2 regions of the Halomonas sp. HNIBRBA4712 genome follow, and region 1 is predicted to be linked to the other one. Evidence: predicted binding sites of a transcription regulator. Region 1 holds the regulator's gene; the other holds the start of a gene.
The links. Region 1 encodes LexA, which represses DNA repair genes until DNA is damaged. Its sites were predicted from a motif close to TACTGTNTANNTANACAGTA; they were not measured.

Region 1 (5,180 bases):
CACCATGCGCTCCATCGAGCGGCCCATCAGGCTCACCCGCCGGCCGTTTTGAGCCGCCGCTTGGCCGATCGCCCATACCCGGGCGAGATTGCTGGCAAAGCAGGAGACCACCACGCGCCCTTTGCACTCCTTGAGCGTTCGGCCGAGCGCCTCGGCGACGTCGCCTTCGCTGCCCGCGATGCCGGGCAGCGGCGCGTTGGTCGAATCGCCCACCACCAGATCGAGTGGAGCCAGCGCCTGGAAGTGTGAAGGGTTGACGCTCGGGCCGATCAAGGGCGCGGGGTCGAGCTTCCAGTCGCCGGTATGCAGTACCCGATAGCCGCCGGCGAGCATCATGATGGCGCAGCTCTCGGGAATGGAGTGGGTCATCAGGAGATAGCGCAGCGTGAACGGGCCCTGCTCGACGGCGTCGCCGGGTTCGATCACCTTGATCGCAACGCTGGATAGGTTGTGCTCGGCGAACTTGTGACGCAAAAGGCCCGCCGCCAGAGGGGTGGCGTAGATCGGGCACTGCCATCTTGGCCAGAGCCAGGCGACCGCGCCGATGTGATCCTCGTGCCCGTGGGTGATATAGAGCGCCTTCGGCGTGATCGAAAGCTCGCTCAGCGTCTGGGTATTGGGTACCTGCAGCGGGGCGCTTGGCAGGTCCTGGCGAATCATCATGCCGCAATCGATGGCGATCCAGTGATCCTCGAACCCATAAAGCGTCAGGTTCATTCCTATTTCACCGCAGCCCCCCAGCGGCAAAATGCGCAGGGGAGGGCGGCGACGGGGTCGAAGTTGAACGCGTGATGGATCCATTGAATATGAACAGCCTGAAAAGTAAGGCTTTAACTATACGGTAAGGCGGGGGCGGCTAACAATGATGGCAATGCCCCCGGCGCCTGCTTGCGTTACACTAACGTCTCGTGCCGGGCCAGGCCCTGCGCAGCGATAAAAGCGTCGTTTCACGCCGGTTATCAACGCGTGTCTTCAAGAGTGGGTAAAAGAGCGTATCAATAGAGCGCACTTAGGCGTGTAAGCAAGCGCGTATCCAGGCGCGTACCCAGGAAAGTATTAAAGAGTATATTCATGTCGCATTACTACCGGTTAGTCGTTTCCTGCCCCGACCAGGTGGGCATCGTGGCGCGCGTGTCGAGCTTCATCGCCCAACATGGCGGCTCCATCACCGAGGCGAGCCAGCACTCGGATCTCGAGTCCGGGCGCTTTTTCATGCGCTACGAGATTCTCGCCGATTCGGTCGGCATGAGCCGCGAGGCGCTGGCCGAGGCGTTCGCGCCGATCGCCAACGCCTTCGACATGCAGTGGGCGCTGGTCGATACGCAAGCGCGGCGCAACGTGGTGATCATGGTGTCGAAAGAGTCCCACTGCCTGGTCGATCTACTCTACCGCTGGCAGGCCGGCGAACTCGACTGCAACATCGTCGGCGTCATTTCGAACCATCCGGACATGCGCTCGCTTTCCGAGTGGTACGAGATCCCCTACTTCCATATCGCGGTCGACCCCAACGACAAGCAGGCGGCGTTCGATGCGGTGCAGCGCCAGATCGACGCGCTCGAGGCAGACTGCATCGTGCTGGCGCGCTACATGCAGATTCTGCCGCCGGCGCTGTGCACGCACTACGCCGGGCAGATCATCAACATTCACCACAGCTTTCTGCCGTCGTTTGCCGGCGCCAAGCCTTACCACCAGGCGTTCGAGCGCGGCGTGAAGCTGATCGGCGCGACCTGCCACTACGTCACCGAAGAGCTCGACGCCGGCCCGATCATCGAGCAGGACATTCACCGCGTCAGCCACTGCCACACGCCGACGGACCTGGTGCGCTTTGGCCGCGACGTGGAGAAATCCGTGCTCGCCCGCGGGTTGAGGTGGCACCTGGAGGATCGCGTACTGATCGACGGCAACAAGACGGTGGTTTTCAACTAGACAGGTGGTTTTCAACCAGGCGCGAAAAAGGGGTACGCCAGGTACCCCTTTTGTTTGGAAGTCGCTGTATGGGGTGCGAATCGAGTTGGGTGCGGTGCCGGGCTGCCCGACACGCTAGCGAGGCGTTTTGCTGCTTCCGATTTTAGACGTTTAGCCCAGCGCCTGGCCGCTGCCGCCGCGAATCACGCCCACGCCCACACCTTCGATATCGAGCGCCTGGCTTCGCAGGTCGATCTCGATCGGAGCGAAGTCGCTGTTTTCGGCGTGCAGGGTGACCCGGTGGCCGTCGCGACGAAAGCGCTTGACGGTCACTTCGTCCTCGAGGCGGGCCACCACGATCTGGCCATCGCGCACCCGTTCGGTGCGGTGTACCGCGAGCAGGTCGCCTTCAAGAATGCCGATATCCTTCATCGACAGCCCGCGCACGCGCAGCAAGTAGTCGGCTTTCGGAGTGAAATACTCCGCCGGCAGCGGGCAATAGCGGTCGATGTGCTCGGCGGCAAGAATCGGACTGCCCGCAGCGACCTCGCCGATGATCGGAAGGCCCTGGGTCGACGTCTCGGCGTTTTCGTTTACGTCGTTGGCCGCCTCGGCGACTTCCGGCGTGTCCTGGTTGGGCAGGCGGATACCGCGGGAGGTGTGGCGAATGATGCGGATCGCGCCCTTGCGCTCGAGCGCGCGCAGGTGCTCTTCGGCGGCGTTGGGCGAGCGAAAGCCCAAGGCCTTGGCGATTTCAGCGCGCGTCGGAGGGTAGCCGTACTCGTTCATTGTCTTGACGATAAAATCAAACACGTTCTGCTGACGTACTGTAAGAGGACGGGACATGGCGGACTCCAACGTGACAGGGTAGCTTGAAAAAAATGACTAAAACGATATGTGTTTAATTATACAGTATGTTCCTTCGTCCAGTATATGACTCAAGCCCCGGATTATAAAGCCGTTACGGGTCAATCGACGATGAAAGAGCGGCTTGCCAATTGAGCGCGGGGGCGTAATGGCCTACTATCGCGCTCATGTTTTCTCGCCATGTTTTAAACACTCGTTTTTCTGGAGGGCGCCATGGCCCAGTCTGATACGGTCACGCGTATTCTGGATACGGCAGAAGTGCTGTTCGCCGAGCGCGGCTTCGCCGAAACCTCGCTTCGTACCATTACCAGCAAGGCGCGGGTCAACCTGGCGGCGGTGAACTACCACTTCGGCTCCAAGAAGGCGCTGATCCAGGCGGTGTTCGCACGCTATCTCGACCCGTTCAGCCTGCGCTTTCACGAGGCACTCGATACGCTTGGCGAGCGCTATGGCAACGAGGAAATACCGCTCGAGGTGCTGCTCGAAACCATGGCGAGCACCGTGCTGAGCGTGCCCGCCGAGCGCAACAGCCTGAAGGTATTCATGCGCTTGTTGGGGCTTGCCTACAGTCAGGCTCAGGGGCATCTTCGCCGCTATATTCAGCAGCAGTACGGCGATGTCTTCACCCGCTTCGTCGAGCTCGTGCGCCGTGCAACGCCGGGGCTTCCCGATGCCGAGCGTTTCTGGCGGCTGCACTTCATGCTCGGCACGGTGATCTTCACGCTCTCCGGGCTCGATGCGCTGCGCGATATCGCTGCCAAGGAGTACGACGAACAGGTGTCGGTGCGTGATCTGATCCGCCGCCTGCGCCCGGTGGTGGTCTCGGCGATGAACGCACCGCTTCCCCCCGCGCTCGAGGAGACGCCCCATGCCCACGCCCCGACTGGCTGAGTTACCGCCGCGGGAGGCGCCCTGGCTCGAAATCGACCTGAGCGAACAGCGCCTTCGCGCCTGGCAGGGCAAGAGGCTTGCCCATGAGTGCGCGGTGTCGAGCGGCAAAAACGGCACCGGCCAGCGGGAAGGCAGCGGCCAGACCCCCGCCGGCTGGCACTACGTGCGCGCCGCCATCGGCGCGGGCCTTCCCGAGAACGCGGTGTTTCGCGGCCGGCGCTTTACCGGCGAGGTGTTCACGGCAGCGCTTGGCGAGCGAAACCCGAAGCGCGACTGGATTCTCACCCGCATCCTCTGGCTTTGCGGGCTCGAGCGCGGCGTCAACCGGGGTTGCGACGTCGACTCCCAGCGCCGCTATATCTACCTGCACGGCACGCCGCCTGGCGAGCCCATGGGCGTGGCGGCGTCCCACGGCTGCGTGCGGCTGCGCAACAGTGATCTCTTGTGGCTTTTCGACTTCGCCACGCCGGGCACGCCGGTCTGGCTTCACGACTAACCGGCTCCGGTTTCGCTTGCAGGCGCCAATCGACTAGAATGAGCGCCCGTTTTGCTGGATAGATGCCGATGACGCAACCGCTTGGCCCGGTCATGCTCGACCTGGAAGGGCCCATCATTACCCGCGCCGAAAAGGCGCTGTTGGCCGATACCGCCGTCGGCGGGGTGATCCTGTTTGCGCGCAACGTCGAAGGCGCCGAGCAGGTCAGCGCGCTGTGTGCCGATATTCGCCGCGTTCGCCCGGACATCCTGATCGGCATCGATCAGGAGGGCGGACGCGTACAGCGTATTCGCCAGGGCGTGACGCGCCTGCCGCCGATGGCGCGCATTGGAAAGCTCTACGCCGATGACCCGGCCGAGGGCGGGCAGTTGGCAAACGATGCCGGCTGGCTTCTGGGCATGGAAATGGCCGCCTGCGGGCTCGATCTAAGCTTTGCCCCGGTACTCGATGTCGAAAGCGGGGTATCGAGCGTGATCGGCGATCGCAGCTTTGGCTTTGATCCCGAGCACGTTGCCGAGCTTGGCGCGCGCTTCATTCAGGGCCTGCACGAAGCCGGCATGGCGGCGGTGGGCAAGCACTTCCCCGGCCACGGCGGCATCGAAGCCGACACCCACGTAAGCGTTGCCGAGGACACCCGCACGCTTGCCGAGCTAAAAGCGCGGGATCTTGTCCCATTCACACGACTTGCCGGTCAGCTCGATGGCGTCATGCCGGCCCACGTGGTGTTCAGCGCTTTCGATGCGCGCCCGGCAGGCTTTTCTCCGGCCTGGCTTGGGATGCTGCGCGAGTCGCTCGGCTTCAAGGGCGCGATCTTCTCCGACGACCTGACCATGGCCGGCGCCCACGTCGCCGGCGGCCCTTTGGCGCGGGCGCGCGCAGCGCTTAACGCCGGCTGCGACATGCTGCTGGTGTGCAACGACCGCGAGGCGGCGCTCGAAGTGGTCAAGGGCGTCGGCGGTATCGACAATCGGCGCACCGGTAAGCTGCGCTACGCCCGCGCCCGGCCGGATCTCGAGGCACT
Region 2 (5,180 bases), on a different contig from region 1:
CGCCTTCGAGCACGGTATCGGCGTTGCGGGTCTTGGGCATCAGGCGGTTGAATTCACGAAAGCCGGATTGAAAGATGTGCTCGGCGCCGTGGCGCGGGTCGTCGGCGGGAATATCGCGGTAAAGCTCGTTCAGGTCGACCCCGGACCAGAACGACTCCTCGAATTCGCTGTACTCGTTCTTGGCGCGACGCAGGGCGATACTGCGCTGGAAAATCACCACCCACGAGAGGATCGACCCCACCACAAGTAGCAGCATGACCAGCTGTACCACGGTGCTGGCACTCATTATCAGGTGGGGTATGGACATGGTGTTATCGTTCACAGTTGCCCTCATTGATCTGTCGGCGCCCGCGCGCCCAAATGGTCGGTCGAAAGGATCTTCGGGATCCGTTTACGTCTTGGCGTTCAAACGCCCGGTTTCAGCGTTGCAAGCGCTGCAGGCCAGGCCTTGGGTCGAAGCGTTTGCCGGTCAAGGCAGGCTATCTCGACTGTGGCACGGCAAAGGAGTTCCTCGCCGCGCCACACGCACTGCTCGAAGGTCAGCCGGCAGCGGCCTTGATCGGTGACGCGCGCGTCCACGCGCAGCGCATCGTCGAGCTTTGCCGGTTTGCTGTAGTGACAAGCCAAGCGGTATACCACTAGCTGCGTGCCGGCGTCCAGCAACGTTTGCTGATCCTGGCCAAGCGATCTTAGCCACTCGCTGCGTGCGCGCTCCATGAACTTCAAGTAGTTAACGTAGTAAACGATGCCGCCGGCGTCGGTATCCTCGATGTAGACGCGCACCGGCATCTGAAACGGCGCGGGCGACTGAGTCATGGGCGGCGCTCCCCGGCGGTGTCCACGCTCTGCTCGTGGGGCACGCGGTCGAAGTGCAGCCAGGCCTGGCGGGTCACCATGCGCCCGCGCGGCGTGCGCATCATCAGCCCCTGCTGGATCAGGTAGGGCTCAATCACGTCTTCGATGGTGTCGCGCTCCTCACCGATCGCTGCCGAGAGCGAATCCACCCCCACCGGGCCGCCGTCGAACTTGTCGATCATGGCGAGCAGCAAACGCCGGTCCATGTGATCGAGCCCGTGATGATCCACGTTTAGCATATTGAGCGCGGCGTCCGCCAACGCGGCGTTAACGACGCCGTTGCCCTTGATCTCGGCGTAATCGCGTACCCGGCGCAAGAGCCGGTTGGCGATACGCGGCGTGCCGCGTGAACGCCGCGCGACCTCGATGGCGCCGGCGTGGTCGGTGTCGACGTTCAAGAGCCTGGCCGAGCGGGAGACGATCTCGGTGAGCTCTTCGAGGTTATAGAACTCCAAACGTTGAACGATACCGAAGCGGTCGCGCAGCGGCGAGGTCAGAAGCCCCGCCCGGGTGGTGGCGCCGACCAGGGTGAAGCGCGGCAAATCGAGCTTGATCGAGCGCGCCGCCGGCCCCTCGCCGATCATGATGTCGAGCTGGAAATCCTCCATCGCCGGGTAGAGCACCTCCTCGACCACCGGCGAAAGGCGGTGAATCTCGTCGATGAAGAGCACGTCGCCGGGCTCGAGGTTGGTCAGCATCGCGGCGAGATCGCCGGCGCGCTCGAGCACCGGGCCGGAGGTGGATTTGAGCCCGACACCCATTTCGGTGGCGATGATGTTGGCAAGCGTGGTCTTGCCAAGCCCCGGCGGGCCGAACACCAGGGTGTGATCGAGGCTCTCTTCGCGCAGGCGCGCCGCGCCGATGAAGATTTCGAGCTGCTCGCGCACCCGCGGCTGGCCGATGTAGTCGTGAAGCTTTTTGGGGCGAATGGCGTGGTCGAAACGCACCTCGCCCTGTTCCGGGGCGGCGGCGATCAGCCGGTCGTGTTCTAGCATAGGGTCTCGTTCGCGGCAGGCAAAGTGAGTCGTAAGGCGCGCATTCAGCTACCCATGCGCCGGGTCAACGCCGCCTTGATCAGCGCTTCGGTGGGCTGGTTAGGGTCCAGGTCGGCGAGCATTTTGCTCGACTCGGTGAGCTTGTAACCCAGACTCACCAGCGCCGCCTCGGCATCAGCGAGATGATCGCGCGGTGCAGGCTCACCGTTGGCGCCTTCCAGCGGCAGCGGCGCATGACGGCCCTGCTCCCATTCGGGGAAACGATCGCGCATTTCGATGATCAGCCGCTCGGCGGTTTTCTTGCCAACGCCTGGAAGTTTCGTTAACGCCTTGCTGTCGTCGTCGCGTACGCAGCGCATGAAGGCATCCTCATCCATGCCGGAGAGAATCGCCAGCGCAAGCTTCGGCCCCACGCCGTTGACCTTGATCAGCGCGCGAAACAGCGCCCGTTCGTGCTCGCGGGCAAAGCCATAGAGCAGGTGGGCGTCGTCGCGAATCGTCAGATGGGTATACAGTGATACGCGCTCGCCCGGGACGGGCAGGGCGACGAGCGTGGTCATCGAGGCTTCCAGTTCGTAGCCAACGCCGTGCACGTCGACCACCACCCAGGGCGGGTGTTTCTCAAGCAGTGCGCCGCTTAAACGACCAATCATGGACTACCTCGTGCCAATCGAAAGAGTGTTGCCCGGGCTAAAAAGCCGGCGCTTAAAACAGGGCCTTACTATAAGGCGACTCTGTACTTATGACCAGTAGTGGCGTGGCGCCCTCCATTATGATTCACGTTAAAGCCGCCAGCGCCCGCTCGAGCGCCGCCCGGCGCCGCGCGAAGGTGTGGCCAAAAGCCCCTGCCCCGTGTAGGCATGGCTCAAGGCGATCGCCAGCGCGTCCGCCGCGTCGGCCTGGGGCGTAGCGGAAAGATTCAGAATCGCGGTCACCATGTGCTGAACCTGGGCCTTGTCTGCCCCGCCCTGGCCGGTCACTGCCTGCTTGATCTGGCGGGCGGCGTACTCGGCGATGCCAAGGCCGTGGTTGGCCATGCATACGAGCGCCACACCCCTGGCCTGGCCAAGCTTCAGCGCCGAATCGGCGTTCTTGGCCATGAACACCCGCTCCACGGAGACCTCCGTTGGCCGGTGAAGCCCGACCACCTCGGCAAGCCCGGCGTAGATCTGCGCCAGGCGCTGCTCGAGCGCGCCGTCGGCGGTGCGAATACAGCCGCTGGCCACGTACCGGGGTTTGGCGTTGACCAGCTCGATCACGCCGTAGCCGGTAATACGCGAGCCCGGGTCGATGCCCAGAATACGCCGTGGCGCGGCGGCGGGCCCTTCATCCATGGTGACTCTCCAAATAAAAACACCGACGCAAGCGCCGGTGTTTAAGCGTATCAGAGCGGTCAGTCGCGCCGGTTATTCGGCGCTCTCTGCCCTGGCCTTTTGACGCAGGCGGATGTTGAGCTCCTTGAGCTGCTCGGCGCTCACCTCGCCCGGGGCGTCGGTCATCAGACACGCCGCGCTCTGGGTTTTCGGGAAGGCGATCACTTCGCGAATGGTTTTCGCGCCGGCCATCAGCATCACCAGACGGTCGAGGCCGAAGGCCAGGCCGCCGTGGGGCGGCGCGCCGTACTGGAGTGCGTCGAGCAAAAAGCCGAATTTCTCCTGGGCTTCCTCTTCGCCGATGCCGAGAATCTCGAACACGCTACGCTGCATGGTCTGATCGTGGATACGGATCGAGCCGCCGCCGAGTTCGGTGCCGTTGAGCACCATGTCGTAGGCCCGCGAAAGCGCTTTCGCCGGGTCAGCCTTGAGCTCCTCAGGCGAACAAGAGGGCGCAGTGAACGGGTGGTGCAGCGGGCTCAAACGGCCGCTACCGTCGGTTTCGAACATCGGGAAGTCGACCACCCACAGCGGCGACCACTGCTGAGTATAGAGCTCGAGATCAGCGCCCAGCTTGACGCGCAGCGCACCGATCGCCTCGTTGACGATCTGGGTCTTGTCCGCGCCGAAGAAAATGATATCGCCATCCTCGGCACCCACGCGATCGAGAAGCTCCTCGACCACGTTCTCCATGAACTTGACGATCGGCGACTGCAGGCCTTCGAGGCCCTTGGCGCGCTCGTTGACCTTGATCCAGGCCAGGCCCTTGGCGCCGTAGATACCGACGAATTTGGTGTACTCGTCGATCTCCTTGCGCGAAAGGCTCGCACCGCCTTTTACCTTCAATGCGGCGACGCGGCCGTCATCGGCGTTGGCCGGACCGGAGAAGACCTTGAAGTCGACCTGCTTCATCAGATCGTCGACGTCGGTCAGCTCGAGCGGGATACGCAGATCCGGCTTATCGGAGCCGAAGCGGTCCATGGCTTCCTGCCAGGTCATGCGCGGGAAGTCGGGAAGATCGACATCGAGCACTTCCTTGAAGAGCTTCTGGATCATGGATTCGGTGATACCCATGATATCGCTCTCCTCCACAAAAGAGGCCTCGATATCGATCTGGGTGAATTCCGGCTGGCGGTCGGCGCGCAGGTCCTCGTCGCGGAAGCACTTGGCGATCTGGTAGTAGCGATCGAACCCGGCGACCATCAGAAGCTGCTTGAACAGCTGCGGCGACTGGGGCAGCGCGAAGAACTCGCCGGCGTGGGTGCGGCTCGGCACCAGGTAGTCGCGGGCACCTTCCGGCGTTGCCCGGGTGAGGACCGGCGTTTCGATATCGAGAAAGCCCTCGTTTTCGAGAAACGCGCGCACGCTGTGAGAGATACGAGAGCGTAGACGCAGCTTCTCGATCATGTCCGGGCGACGCAGGTCGATGTAGCGGTGCTTGAGGCGCACTTCCTCGCCGACCTTGCCGTGCTCGTCGAGCTGGAACGGCGGCGTGGCGGCGGTGTTGAGGACCTCGACCTCCTTGGCCAGAATCTCGATCATGCCGGTGGGCATGTTGGGGTTCTGGGTACCTTCCGGGCGCAGGCGAACGCGGCCGGTGATGCGCAGCACGTACTCATTACGGGCACGGTCGGCGGTGGCGAACGCATCCTGGGTATCCGGGTCGACGACGAACTGCGCGATGCCGTCGCGGTCGCGCATATCGAGGAAAATCACCCCACCGTGGTCACGGCGACGGTGGACCCATCCGCAAACGGTCACCGTTTGATCTACCAGAGTTTCGTTGAGCTGGCCGCAATAATGGCTGCGCATGTTTCATCCTGTTGTGTTACGTGGCAATCGTGGTGTCGCGGGTGTGCGCCGTCATTGGCGCGGCTACGCCGCGGCACCATTGTCTTTTGAAGAACCGGCTTTTGAAGAACCGGCTTTTGAAGAACCGCTCGAGGCGCCCTCTTTC

Region 2: the regulator LexA is predicted to act here: its motif matches at 2,583-2,602, upstream of ruvA (Holliday junction branch migration protein RuvA).

The regions. Positions count from the first base shown of each region.
Region 1 covers NZ_JBIFXR010000004.1:36,577-41,756, reverse strand. Annotated here, with positions in the region: gene ACGK9R_RS09630 (ribonuclease J) at 1-717, opposite strand, end outside; gene purU (formyltetrahydrofolate deformylase) at 1,072-1,926, shown strand; gene lexA (transcriptional repressor LexA) at 2,077-2,751, opposite strand; gene ACGK9R_RS09615 (TetR/AcrR family transcriptional regulator) at 2,986-3,663, shown strand; gene ACGK9R_RS09610 (L,D-transpeptidase family protein) at 3,641-4,159, shown strand; gene nagZ (beta-N-acetylhexosaminidase) at 4,228-5,180, shown strand, end outside.
Region 2 covers NZ_JBIFXR010000002.1:242,744-247,923, reverse strand. Annotated here, with positions in the region: gene tolQ (protein TolQ) at 1-307, opposite strand, end outside; gene ybgC (tol-pal system-associated acyl-CoA thioesterase) at 406-816, opposite strand; gene ruvB (Holliday junction branch migration DNA helicase RuvB) at 813-1,850, opposite strand; gene ruvA (Holliday junction branch migration protein RuvA) at 1,895-2,503, opposite strand; gene ruvC (crossover junction endodeoxyribonuclease RuvC) at 2,633-3,184, opposite strand; gene aspS (aspartate--tRNA ligase) at 3,257-5,035, opposite strand; gene ACGK9R_RS05510 (FmdB family zinc ribbon protein) at 5,099-5,180, opposite strand, start outside.